DNA from 2 places in the Providencia xihuensis genome. Region 2 is predicted to be linked to the other one. Evidence: predicted binding sites of a transcription regulator. Region 2 holds the regulator's gene; the other holds the start of a gene.
What was found. Region 2 encodes PurR, which represses purine synthesis genes. Its sites were predicted from a motif close to CANGCAAACGTTTGCNTG; they were not measured.
Positions count from the first base shown of each region.

Region 1: the regulator PurR is predicted to act here: its motif matches at 2,139-2,156, upstream of ACE2AL_RS02600 (NCS2 family permease).

Region 1 covers NZ_CP169565.1:603,216-610,051, forward strand. Annotated here, with positions in the region: gene ACE2AL_RS02595 (ArnT family glycosyltransferase) at 1-1,673, opposite strand, end outside; gene ACE2AL_RS02600 (NCS2 family permease) at 2,310-3,656, shown strand; gene ACE2AL_RS02605 (Na+/H+ antiporter) at 3,915-5,564, shown strand; gene ACE2AL_RS02610 (carboxylate/amino acid/amine transporter) at 5,622-6,521, shown strand; gene metR (HTH-type transcriptional regulator MetR) at 6,406-6,836, opposite strand, start outside.
Region 2 covers NZ_CP169565.1:2,683,453-2,690,288, forward strand. Annotated here, with positions in the region: gene sodB (superoxide dismutase [Fe]) at 956-1,534, shown strand; gene purR (HTH-type transcriptional repressor PurR) at 1,968-2,993, shown strand; gene punR (DNA-binding transcriptional activator PunR) at 2,994-3,905, opposite strand; gene punC (purine nucleoside transporter PunC) at 4,029-5,252, shown strand; gene ACE2AL_RS12045 (helix-turn-helix transcriptional regulator) at 5,569-6,327, shown strand; gene ACE2AL_RS12050 (putative quinol monooxygenase) at 6,352-6,624, shown strand; gene ACE2AL_RS12055 (riboflavin synthase subunit alpha) at 6,813-6,836, opposite strand, start outside.

The DNA of each region.
Region 1 (6,836 bases), 2.1 Mb from region 2:
TTATAAACGACTAAATTCTCACGGTATTCATCTGGTCGATGGTTGTGCCAAAAAAGTACCATACCTTGTGGGGCAGGCTTCACTTCTTTTGATAATACGATTAACCAGCGGCAGTGCTCTGGTTTTTGGAACTTATCCTGTCGTTGGTGTAGAACTTTTGTGTAGTAATACAACATTGGCGCTTCTGATTCTCCAATATTATCAGAGGCCATACAATCATCAGCTGTATATTGGCCTACTAAATGCTGTTTTAAATCGACAAAAACCCCTTCAAAACCTTTTGTGTAATCAACCCAACCCAAAAATAAGGTTAAGATCATTCCCCAAACAGTACAGAGCCCGAGTACCCAGTTTTTCATCATTTGAAAAGCGGGGGAAAGGTTTGGAATGATTTGGTTACGCAAGAACCAAACCAGTGTAATCAATACCCCGCAGATGAAAGTGATAGTGGAAAAGGGCATTTGATAACTCATGGGGAGCCAACGGCTAAATAATGTTAAGTATTCTTGATGGTGGCCCGTTAATACGATGAAATAGCTGACCCATAGAAATGCGACTAAGAATGACCAAAACACAGCAGAGAAACGTGAAATCCCATTGAGAACTTTTTCAGGAATAGCCAAAAGTGCAGGTGTACCAATAATCGCCATTGGTGCGATAAAAGGAAGAAGGTATAGTGCACGGCCAGAGGCAGAAATTTGCAAAAAGACTATGCCTAAGAGCGGGAATAATGTGAGTAAATAGGTGTTAGAAGTCATTAAGCGTTTGATTGGGTGGCGTAAGAAATAAGCGACTGCCAACAAACCCGATGGTAGAGCAAACAATGAAACGGCTGCAGGGATACGTGTTAAATTTGCTTTTGCACCGAGTTTTTCAACAGAAAAGCCAAAAAAGCGACCGATGTTATTTTCCCAAAACCAAACCATAAATAAATCAGGGTGTTGCTGGTAAAGCATGATTGGCCAAGGGAGGATAGCAATAAGCGCCGCTAATCCAGCCGCAAAACTATAGCACCAAAATTGTTTTGTACGGCATTGAGTTAAAAATACAGGGGCTAATAGCAGACAAATCCACAGGACTCCAGGAATAAAGACACCTTTTGAGAGCATCGTTACCACTGTTCCCACGCAGAGCCAAACCGCTGACATTCCCATTTTTTGTTGTTGGATCAACCCTAATAGCCCATAAAGCCCGATTGTTGCACCTGCTACCAGGGCGACATCAGTAAACATATCATGGCTATGGCGGAGGATCCCTGGCGCGCAAGCATACAGTGCAAATGCAATCCAAATACGGATATCAGTAAAGTCCTTTGCAGTAAAAAAGCGGCGAGCTAAGAACACAAAAAATGAAAAGTTAATGACTGAAAAAAATAAGCTGGCAGTTCGTGCCGCATCATAGAGTGGCATAAACCCTGAAAATAAGTGGGAGGTTAGGGTTGCAACCCAATAATAAAGCGGGGGTTTTTCCATAAAAGGCTCACCCGCATTGGTTGGAACTAACCATTTCCCTGTTTCATACATGGTTTGAATAATACCAAAGCTGTAGTTTTCATCTTGTTTCCATGGACTATGACTATAGATACCAGGGAGTAAATATAGGACAAGGAAACTGATAAAAAGTAGTAAAACACCCCGTTGTAATGTGATGGATGGTGTATTTTTATTTGGCATATTCATTTAAGACTTTAGTTCACGGTGATAAAAATAAAATAATAACTACGGTTAATAGTTTTTTAGCTCATATATAAAAATAATATTTACTCATTGACGGATATTTATATTTTTTGAAAATATTATTCACTAACACATATTTAAACTATTTTACCATGAAATAATAATGAGTTAGCTAACCGTTTTGTAAGCAAATATTCAGTGATTATATCAAAAAAAATAATCTCGCTATATAAACAAAGTCTATATGAAATTGAATTAGCTATTTTTACCTAATGTTATCTTTAATAAATGGTGAAGAATAATAAATATTATTAATAAAGCCGTATTTATCATCGGGTATTTTATTCTATTTTTCGAGGTGGAAAATGAGTTTGATGCAGAGAAAAAACTAAAAACACTTGATCATTTGCCCGTTTTCGAACGATAATTGCTCTCCTCACAATACGCCCTATTCTTATTTTTAAGCCAAACGATTGCGCCATTGTTTTGATTGAGATTTTTCCTCTCGGTCAATAAGGTTTTTAGAAATACGTAATCGTTTACGTCAGCGGGAGTGTGATGAGCCAGTAAGATGGGCATATAAACTTATTGGCTTTTAGCGTGTTCGTTTACCATTAACAGCAGAGGTACACCATGTCAGGCCAACAGGCTTCATCCAACTGCAAATTGGATTCATTTTTTAAGATCACCGCTCGCGGCTCTTCCGTTCGCCGTGAAATCATTGCAGGGCTAACCACATTCTTAGCGATGGTTTATTCTGTTATTGTGGTGCCTGGTATGTTGGGGCAGGCTGGTTTCCCGCCTACTGCAGTGTTCATTGCTACCTGTTTAGTGGCGGGTTTCGGTTCATTATTAATGGGGCTATGGGCGAATTTGCCGATGGCAATAGGTTGTGCCATTTCACTTACCGCATTTACCGCTTTCAGCTTAGTTTTAGGCCAGCAAATTAGTATCCCTGTTGCGTTAGGCGCCGTATTTCTAATGGGGTGCTTGTTTACCATTATTTCTGTAACAGGCATTCGTAGTTGGATTTTACGTAATATGCCAATGGGCATTGCACATGGTACAGGGATTGGTATCGGCCTGTTTTTATTATTGATTGCTGCAAATGGCGTGGGTTTAGTGATTAAAAACCCAAATGCTGGCCTACCTGTGGCTTTAGGTGAATTTACCTCTTTCCCTGTTTTAATGTCATTAGCGGGTCTTGCAGTTATTTTCGGCTTAGAAAAGCGCCGCGTACCAGGTGGCGTGTTATTAGTCATTATTGCGATCTCAATTATTGGTTTAATTTTTGATCCTGCAGTGAAATACCAAGGTTTCTTTAAATTACCGTCATTAGGTGACGATGGTCTTTCTCTTGTTTTTAATATGGATATCATGGGTGCGTTGCAACCAATGGTACTGCCAAGTTTATTGGCGCTAGTCATGACTGCCGTATTTGATGCGACGGGTACAATCCGTGCCGTTGCAGGGCAAGCGAACTTATTAGATAAAGACGGGCAAATTATTGATGGTGGAAAAGCATTAACCGCTGACTCCGTAAGTAGCATTTTTGCGGGGGCGATAGGTGCTTCACCAGCGGCGGTTTACATTGAATCAGCCGCGGGAACAGCTGCTGGTGGGCGTACGGGGTTAACTGCTGTTGTTGTTGGAGTGCTATTCCTACTGATCCTCTTTTTATCGCCATTGTCATACTTAGTGCCGGCTTATGCGACAGCACCAGCACTGATGTACGTTGGTTTGTTAATGTTAAGTAACGTTTCAAAATTAGACTTTGATGACTTTGTTGATTCGATGTCTGGCCTGCTGTGTGCGGTGTTTATCGTCCTGACATGCAATATCGTAACGGGCATTATGCTTGGCTTTGCAGCATTAGTGATCGGTCGCATTTGTGCGGGTGAATGGCGTAAGTTGAATATTGGTACTGTTGTGATTGCTGTGCTTTTGGTGGCGTTTTATGCTGCTGATTTGGCCATTTAAAGGTAATTAAATTAAAAAGGCGGGGGTTGTTACCGCCTTGTAACGCATTATTTCGATTAATCGCAAAGTATAAATTTTTTTCCCATAGGACGGTAGCTAGGGATAGAATAGATATAAGGCGGTGAATCAAGTGGAAGTCCCATTTTTCCACTCGTGACCGCTTGATTGTCATAATCGAGGTCTGGACGGTGCTATCTCTTACTATGCGGCGGCAGGCAATTTTGAGTTCTGGTCGTCTAGTTAATCAGTAAGGGCAACATGGAAATTTTCTTTACTATTCTTATTTTGATTTTAGCTGTCTCTGTGTCAGGGGTTGCTGCTAAAATTCTTCCTATTCGTATTCCACTTCCCCTCATTCAAATAGCCATTGGTGCACTATTAGCTTGGCCACAATTTGGCTTGCATGTCACGTTTGACCCCGAATTGTTTATGGTTTTATTGATTCCGCCTTTACTGTTTGTTGATGGCTGGAAAACACCAACCCGTGAATTTTTCCAAAATGGCCGGGAAATTTTTATTCTCGTGTTGGTTTTGGTATTGGTTACAGTTATAGGTATTGGTTACTTAATTTACTGGTTAATGCCTGGTATTCCACTCATCGCCGCATTTGCCCTAGCTGCGGTACTTTCACCAACGGATGCGGTTGCGCTGTCTTCCATTGTGGGGAAAGGGCGTATTCCTAAACGTATGATGAGTGTCCTAGAAGGTGAGGCATTAATGAATGATGCTTCAGGTCTGGTGGCATTAAAATTCGCAGTTGCCATTGCGATGGGGACAATGGTATTTAGCACATCTGGCGTGACGATTGAATTCTTTAAAGTTGCTGTGGGTGGCTTACTTGCAGGGATTATTGTGACATGGTTGTACAGTAAATCTTTGCGTTTAATGAGCCGCTGGAGTGGTGATGACCCTGCAACACAGATTGTTTTCATGCTATTGCTGCCATTTGCTTCATACATGATTGCAGAACATATTGGGTTTTCTGGCATTTTAGCCGCTGTTGCCGCAGGGATGACTATCACCAAATCTGGCGTGATCCGTAATGCGCCACTCGCAATGCGTTTACGTGCGGATAGTGTTTGGTCAATGTTGGAATTTGTATTTAACGGCCTAGTTTTCATCATGTTAGGGCTACAGTTGCCAGGGATATGGGAAACTTCCGTCATTCAAGCAGATCTCGACCCAAGTGTTGAGACATGGATGTTGTTTGCAGCCGTTGCCATTATTTACTTTGCCTTGTTATTGCTGCGTTTTTGTTGGCTGTGGCTGATGAAAAGGTTTAGCCGTTTGTTCCTAAAGAAAAAACCACTGCAATTTGCTAATTATACCGTGCGTGAGCTGTGGCTGGCTTCTTTTGCGGGGGTGCGTGGGGCGATTACCTTAGCGGGTGTGCTCTCTATTCCGTTGTTTTTAACCGACGGTTCTCCTTTCCCTGCTCGTTACCAACTGGTGTTTATCGCCGCTGGGGTGATTTTGTTCTCCATTTTTGCAGGGGTGATCGCATTACCGTTATTGCTGCGCAATTTCAAAGTGGGTGACAAAGAAGCGGATGCCAACGAAATACGTATGGCGAAGGCTAAAATGGCAGAAGTAGCGATCGTTAGCTTGAATAAAATGGAAGAGCGTTTATCTGCGGACGTGGACGAAAAACTTGATTCAGAAGATATCAGTGAGGTTGCTTCTCGCGTGACAGGTTATCTCAGACGTCGTACGGCAGGGCAAGATGAAATTGAACATAACTTGCAAATTGAAGACCTTGAGCGCCGTTTCCGTTTGACCGCGTTGCGTGCAGAGCGTGGTGAGCTTTATCACTTGCGTGCTACGAAAAAAATCAGCAATGAGACACTACAATCTTTGTTGGTCGATTTAGATTTATTAGAAGCGGTACTGATCGAAAAAGAGCATTAAAACGAAAAACCGAGTATTCTACTCAGCATTCTTTAGTTTGAGACAGAATACAGCATTATGTGGTTACTTGTTATCACGACGCTGCTTTGGGCAGCGTCTTTTAGTTTGATTGGTGAATATTTAGCAGGCCAAGTCGACAGCTGGTTCTCAGTTTTGGTGCGTGTTGGCCTTGCTTCATTAGTATTCCTGCCTTTTCTTCGCTGGCGTCAATTTGGCGCTAAAGTGATTTCACTTTACATGTTAGTGGGTGCTTGCCAGCTTGGGATCATGTACCTGTTTGTTTTCCATGCCTATCAATATCTTACTGTTGCTGAGTTTTTACTGTTTACGGTATTAACGCCACTGTATGTCACATTAATTTATGACTTATTAGAACGGCAGCCACTGCGTAAAGGGTACTTGTTTAGTTCTTTGCTGGCGGTGATTGGTGCGGCAATTATTCGCTATGATCATTTGAGCGAATCATTCTGGTTGGGGTTATTGTTTGTGCAGTTAGCCAATATCTTTTTTGCTATCGGGCAAGTGGGGTATAAGCGTTTGATGGAGGTACATCCCATTCCTCAACATCAGGCTTTCTCGTGGTTCTATTTGGGGGCGACGTTAGTGGCACTGATTGGCTGGTTGCTCTTTGGTAATAAATCCATGATGCCAACCACAAACCTCCAATGGGGAGTACTGCTGTGGCTTGGTATTGCTGCATCAGGTATTGGTTATTTTATGTGGAACTATGGGGCAACAAAAGTTGATGCTGGAACCCTTGCTATTATGAATAACATGATGGTTCCAGCTGGCCTATTAGTGAATTTTGCCATTTGGCAGCAACATCCTAATTGGTTGAGTTTTACCATTGGATCGAGCCTAATAATTGCGTCTCTTTGGGTGCATAAACGTTGGATACTTTCGCGGGCTTCACATACGAAAGGCTCTCCACAGCGTGATCCGTCGCGTTCTCAGTAAATGCCTCGATAGCTGGCTGGCGCTGTTCTCCTTCACGGCACGCAGCGTACAGCCGGCTCCATAAGCCACTCCCCAATGTTTTAGTCTTAATCAACCCTTGCTTCTCGAAGGAATCTACGGCCCAATGGGGTAATGCGGCAATTCCCATTTTAGCTGCTACCATTTGAATTAAAATCAATGTGTTATCTACATTTTTTACATTTGGTGAAACGCCCGCAGGTTGCAGGAAGTGGCGCCAAACATCAAAACGTTCTCGTTGTACTGGGTAGAGCAGTAACGTTTCATTCGCCAAATCATGTGGTTCAATGTGTGGCT
Region 2 (6,836 bases):
TGAATATGTCAACGGCTATTGTATGAAAAAAGAGGGGGAATCCCCCTCCTTTGATTTGCTACTATTGTGACTTATTTATGATTCAAGTCAAACAAAACTATACCTTGTTTTATAGCGAAACATCATTTTCACTAAGAGTATATTGTCTATATTTAACGGTGATCTATCTGCCAATTTGATGTCTTTAACAATATGTTTAACTTCATATTTTGCTAATTGTTTTGCATTAATCTAAACAAATAACAATAAATCAACGTGAGGGTAGCAATAAAATACGGTATAACTATACTTAGCAACGTAGATCTACTTGATATGCCCCACATAGCTCTCTCATCATACTTGCACAACTCTGCAATAAGGATAGAATTATATTTTTCTAAAATATGAATCTTATGCATAGCAATCCCATTACAACCTTACTAATAGTCGTCCCATTTTTTGTATTTATGATATTTTTTATTATTAAAGATCGGGTGCAACCAGACATAACCCCTCTTTTCTTCAAGGCTTTTATCTACTTGCTTACAACTATCATTTTCATCAATGTCATTTTTTTGATTAGAACTTTCATTGGCTGGAACTAATGTCAACCACTGGCAAATAAATACTAAAAATTCAAAGTATTATGCCAATCCTCTGCAATATTGCCCCCATTGATGACAGTCCTTTAGAACCCCCCTCGCTCGTTATTATTTCTACATGTTCTCTGTATGCAAGAACCGAACACATCACTTAATCCAATAACAATAAAATATTATTCAAACATTTTATTGTTAACATGCGATTAACGCGATTACATTTACCCTTTGTAGGGTTAATCGTGTTACTATTAATATATTAAGAATCATACAGGCCATTTGGCAAAACTGTAGATAAACAATGAAGTACGACACTTAGCTCACTTTACGAGCAAACACCCATATGTTTTGATACAAAAGCAATCAAGGAGTACGTTATGTCATTTGAACTTCCCGCTCTACCGTATGCAAAAGATGCTTTAGAACCTCATATCTCTGCTGAGACCTTAGAATACCACTACGGTAAGCACCACAATACCTACGTTGTTAACTTAAACAACCTAATCAAAGGCACTAATTTTGAAGGTAAATCGTTAGAAGAAATCATTAAGACTTCTGAAGCTGGGGTATTTAACAATGCGGCTCAGGTTTGGAACCATACCTTCTATTGGCACTGCTTAGCACCAAATGCAGGTGGCGAACCAACGGGGAAAGTTGCAGACGCTATCAATAAAACCTTTGGTTCTTTCGCCGAGTTTAAAGCACAATTTACGGATGCAGCAACCAAAAACTTTGGGGCTGGCTGGACTTGGTTAGTGAAAAAAGCCGATGGTAATTTAGCTATTGTTAACACATCTAACGCAGCAACACCAATCTCTGGTGATGATAAACCTGTGTTAACAGTAGATATTTGGGAACACGCTTATTATATTGATTACCGTAATGCACGCCCTAAATATTTAGAAAATTTCTGGGCACTAGTTAACTGGAAATTTGTAGAAGAAAATTTAGCTTAATTATTAAACAGTTATTCTAGATCGATTAAGGGCGAGTTAAAACTCGCCCTTATGCATTCACCCAATGAAGATGAAACACAAATTAGAAGATATGTGCAGCAATAAAAATAATCATTGCTAATGAACCCAGCGCAGCTAGTAATCCATATTTAACATCTGTATCCATGAGTTCCTCTCATCCTAACAAAATTGAATTAACAATAACCACTCAAACTATAAGGTTATTAAGTATACACATCCAAAAAAGCGAAACCAGTGTCTATATCACATGTTATAACATCAATTATTTCTTTCGTTTTTGCGCTAGATCAGACAAAATCGACAACAAATCGCTAAATTATTGCCAGCGAAGGATCTATGCATCAATATGCAGGTAATTTTTTAACTAGAATTCTTAGAGAGACCTATAGTTGGTCAGGAGTTTTATTCCCCCATGGCAACGATTAAAGATGTGGCGAAACGCGCTGGCGTCTCTACCACCACCGTATCCCATGTTATTAATAAAACGCGCTTTGTGGCTGATGACACCAAGGCTGCGGTTTGGGCTGCCATCAAAGCGCTCAATTATTCACCTAGTGCGGTTGCCCGTAGTTTAAAAGTGAATCACACGAAATCAATTGGTTTGTTAGCGACGTCGAGTGAGGCGCCTTATTTTGCTGAAGTTATCGAATCCGTTGAAAACAGCTGTTATGAAAAAGGCTACACACTGATCCTCTGTAACTCTCATAATAATTTGGGTAAACAAAAAGCCTACTTGCAAATGCTTGCACAAAAACGTGTCGATGGCCTGCTGGTAATGTGTTCTGAATATCCTGATACACTCATTGGCATGCTCGAAGATTATCGCAATATTCCGATGGTGGTAATGGATTGGGGCACATCGAGAGGGGATTTTACCGATAGCATCATCGATAATTCATTCCATGGGGGCTATCTCGCAGGACGTTATCTCATTGATAGAGGACATCGTGATATTGGTGTGATCCCAGGCTCCCTTGAGCGGAATACTGGGATTGGGCGTCTGACTGGCTTCCAAAAAGCAATGGAAGAAGCCAAAGTGACCTTAAAAGACGAATGGATTGTCCAAGGGGATTTTGAACCTGAGTCTGGCTATAAAGCGATGATGCAGATTTTGAGCCATAAACAGCGCCCTACCGCCGTTTTCTGTGGTGGTGATATCATGGCAATGGGGGCGATTTGTGCGGCAGATGAAATGGGCTTGCGCGTTCCACAGGATATCTCAATCATCGGTTACGACAATGTGCGCAATGCGCGCTATTTTACGCCTGCATTGACTACTATCCACCAACCTAAAGAGCGTTTAGGGCAAATGGCGTTCGCTATGTTATTAGACCGTATAGTGAATAAGCGCGAAGACGCTCAAACTATCGAAGTTCATCCTCGTCTTGTTGAGCGTCGTTCAGTTGCTGATGGACCATTTATTGACTATCGTCGATAATCAATATGATGTTGATAACCATTCTGCGTTGAGCGTTTCATTATCGCCAAGATAATCTAATAACCAGCTCAGTGCGGGAGAGGTGTTTTTTTCTACCCATGTTAAACAACATGGGCTGGGTGGAAATGGCTGTGCTAATGTCAATTCCACCAGTTTACCTTCTGCGCATAAAGGAGCTGCTCGATGTTCGGGCACCATCCCCACACAAAGGCCATTTGTCAAACAAGCTAAGCCATTTTCCCAATAGGGAACCACTAAACGCCGTTGGTTATCCAGCGCCCAAGTATCTCGTTTAGGTAAACTTCGAGAAGTATCTTCTAAGCACAAACTTGGATATGCACGCATTTCATCGTCTGTTAGGCTATGTTCTATTTTTGCTAATGGATGTTCAGGGCTTGCGACACACATCCACGACATAAACCCCATATCACGAAAGCTGTAACGTTCGCCAATCGGTGAAGCTCGGGTGGCACCAATCGCCACATCCACGCGGCCATCCGCTAAGGCATCCCAAACACCATTAAATACTTCTGGGTGTATATACAATTCAATGTCAGGGAAATGGCGATAAAAATCGAGAATAAGTTGCTCAGTCCGCTGTGGTTTAACGATGCAGTCAACTGCAATGCTGAACTGCCCACGCCAACCATTAGCCGCTTGTTGGCATTGATGACGTGTCTCTGTCATTTTTTTGATAACAGAACGGCTTTCTTTAATAAAAATCAGCCCTGCTTCGGTTAAAATGACGTCCCGGTGTCGACGTTCAAACAAGGGAACGGCTAACCATTCTTCAACTTGTTTGACGGTATAGCTGATTGCTGAAGGTACGCGGTGTAACTCATCTGCGGCACCACTGAAACTCCCCGTTCTTGCAACGGCATCAATTACTTCAAGTGCATGAGCTGACCACATAGTCTCTCCTTTCAAATATTTTGATAGCAAGATCCAAATATTACCGTTTCACAAGACAAAAAAATAGCCTATACAATGTCATCACCGTTAACATTTTTTTAAATATCAGATAAGTAAATCATTATGACGACGACTGTGAAAAAAAATTCCCCTGGATTTATGCTGTACCTTGCAGGATTAAGCATGTTGGGGTTTTTAGCCATTGATATGTACCTGCCTGCTTTTGGTGCAATGCAGACCTCTTTGCGCACAACAGAAGGGGCTATCAGTGCTTCTCTCAGTATCTTTTTAGCAGGCTTCGCGTTTGCTCAGCTACTTTGGGGCCCACTTTCAGATAAACTTGGCCGCAAGCCTGTGCTCATCGTTGGTCTTACTATCTTTATTGTGAGCAGTTTAGCGATTTTTTGGGCCACGACAGCAACACAATTATTAACCTTGCGTTTTTTACAAGCCGTTGGTGTGTGCTCCGCCGCCGTTTTATGGCAAGCCCTTGTTATCGACCGTTATGATGAAGCAAGCACACAAAAAGTTTTCGCATCTATCATGCCATTAGTCGCGCTCTCCCCTGCGCTTGCGCCGTTATTAGGTGCATGGGTGCTTGAACACCAAACTTGGGAAGCTATCTTTTTAATCTTAATGGCTGTCGGTGTTTTATTACTCTTACCGACATTTTTCCTCAAAAATATTTCTGTAAAAAAACACGAAGATGAAAACCAGCCTCAAACCAAAATCTCATTTGGTAAGTTACTGAGCTCTCCCATTTTTAGTGGCAACGTCTTAGTCTATGCCTCTTGCAGTGCAGGCTTTTTTGCTTGGTTAACTGGCTCCCCCTTTATCCTACGTAATATGGGCTTTAACCCAGCGGATATTGGATTGAGCTATATCCCCCAAACACTTGCTTTCATTGTTGGTGGCTATGGTTGTCGCCTTGTTTTGGCCAAGGTGCGTGCTGAAATCTTATTCCCACTACTCTTAATTGGTTATGCAGTTAGCATGTCTATATTATTCATCATGGCTATCTATACTAAACCATCATTAACCATGATTTTAATTCCATTTTGCTTTATGGCTGCCATGAACGGAGCATCGTATCCAATAGCTGTTTCAAAAGCATTAAATACCTTCCCTACAGCAAGTGGTAAAGCAGCGGCATTACAAAACGCTTTACAACTTGGCTTATGCTTCTTAGCTAGCTTGTTAGTTTCCGCTTTAACTTTTGACCCACTTCTTGCAACAACGGGTGTGATGGCCTTTACCATTATTCCAATGGCGATTGGTTATTTTATGCAGCGCTGCGCTGTCAAAGATGAAAAAACGTTAAAACCAGTTGATTGCCAAGCAAATTAATTCCTTTAGATTCGTTATACGCTGTGCCGCTACTATGCGGTACAGTTTCTCATTATTACTTCCCCATTAATCAAATATATTATTCTTAAGCTAACTGTAGGCATTGACTACGCTTTTGTCATATTCCGTAGCAGGTGATATTTGCTTAAAAATGCGGTTTAACGCATTATCCATTAGCGACCTTTACCTAATTAAAGCGTATTTCACTAAAAAAAAGCTATTTTATTTTTTTATCTTCTAAAACTCATGCTTTCAATGGTTATTTTTCTTGTCAAAAAACGCTATCATTACCATAACAAATAATGAGTGCTCAAGTATGATGTTGAAACAGTATTATCCACCAGATGAATTGAAAGGCTTTGTTAGTTCTATTTTGATTATCAAAGAGTTCACCAGTGCGATTAAAATTTTTCCAGGGACAGGGGCTGAAATTTGGGTTTCATCGGATCCAATTTGTATGTCTGCTGACGGCCACTCTACGACTAACTCATTTCAACTCATCATACCGAGAATCAATACGTTTACAGCAAACCCTAATCATGCAAAAACCATGGTATTGCGTATTCGCCACGACGCATTACGCTTTTTGTTACCCCAACGGACATTCAATTATACGGATAGGCCCATTGCCCTTGCTGATATTTGGCAAGATAACTGGTTTGAAGCGCTTGCCTGTTCATCTTTTAAAGAGCTGTTAGATTGCTTTACTCAAACTAAAGCGACCAAAAAACCGCATTTCACGGATGAAATCATCGAATTGCTCTACCGTAATCCAACAAAAAAAATCACCGATATTGCCGATGAGACAGGTTTTCATCTGCGTGTCATTCAAAAAGAGTTTTTAAAAGAGTACGGTATTACACCCAAACGCTACCAGATCAATTGCCGCTTAGAACACGTTTTAAAAAACATGGTAATAGATCATGATACTTATCGCTGGTTTGAAACAGGCTATTATGATCAATCTCATTTTTATCGAGATTTCAAAAGATACTTTACTATGACCCCGTCCGCCTTTTTAAAATCAGATTATTCGCTTTTTTACAATACAAAAACCAAGTACCCATTAAGATAGTTCTTAATACATAAGGAGAACGGAATGAGTATTGTTGTGTATGCCCAAATTACAACTGAAAGAACGGATGGGTATTTAACGAGAGAAATCATTCGTGACTTAGCAAAGCTGAGCCGCCGCGAGAAAGGATGCATTCAATATGATCTTATGGCTAAAGAAAACGGCTATATTGTTTTCGAAGAGTGGGAAAGCACTCAGGCACTCGAAATGCACAAAAACAGTCCGCACTTTAGGCGCTTAGTTGAAGCGATTGAACGTGATAATGCCAGCTTTTCTGTTAATTTTAGTGAAAAGTAACCGATTAAAAAACAAGGTTTTAATCAAATTAGCTATTTTGGTAGTCTGTGGTGTTATTGACTCGATGTTTTTAACAACTTTACACTTGATTAAACACCTTTATCCTAACAACTCTAAAATTTTCATGTTATTAAGGCTATAGTATGACTATATCTACTATAGCCTCATATTCTTCCGCTGTTGATGAATTATTCTGATTTAGCCTTTTCGAC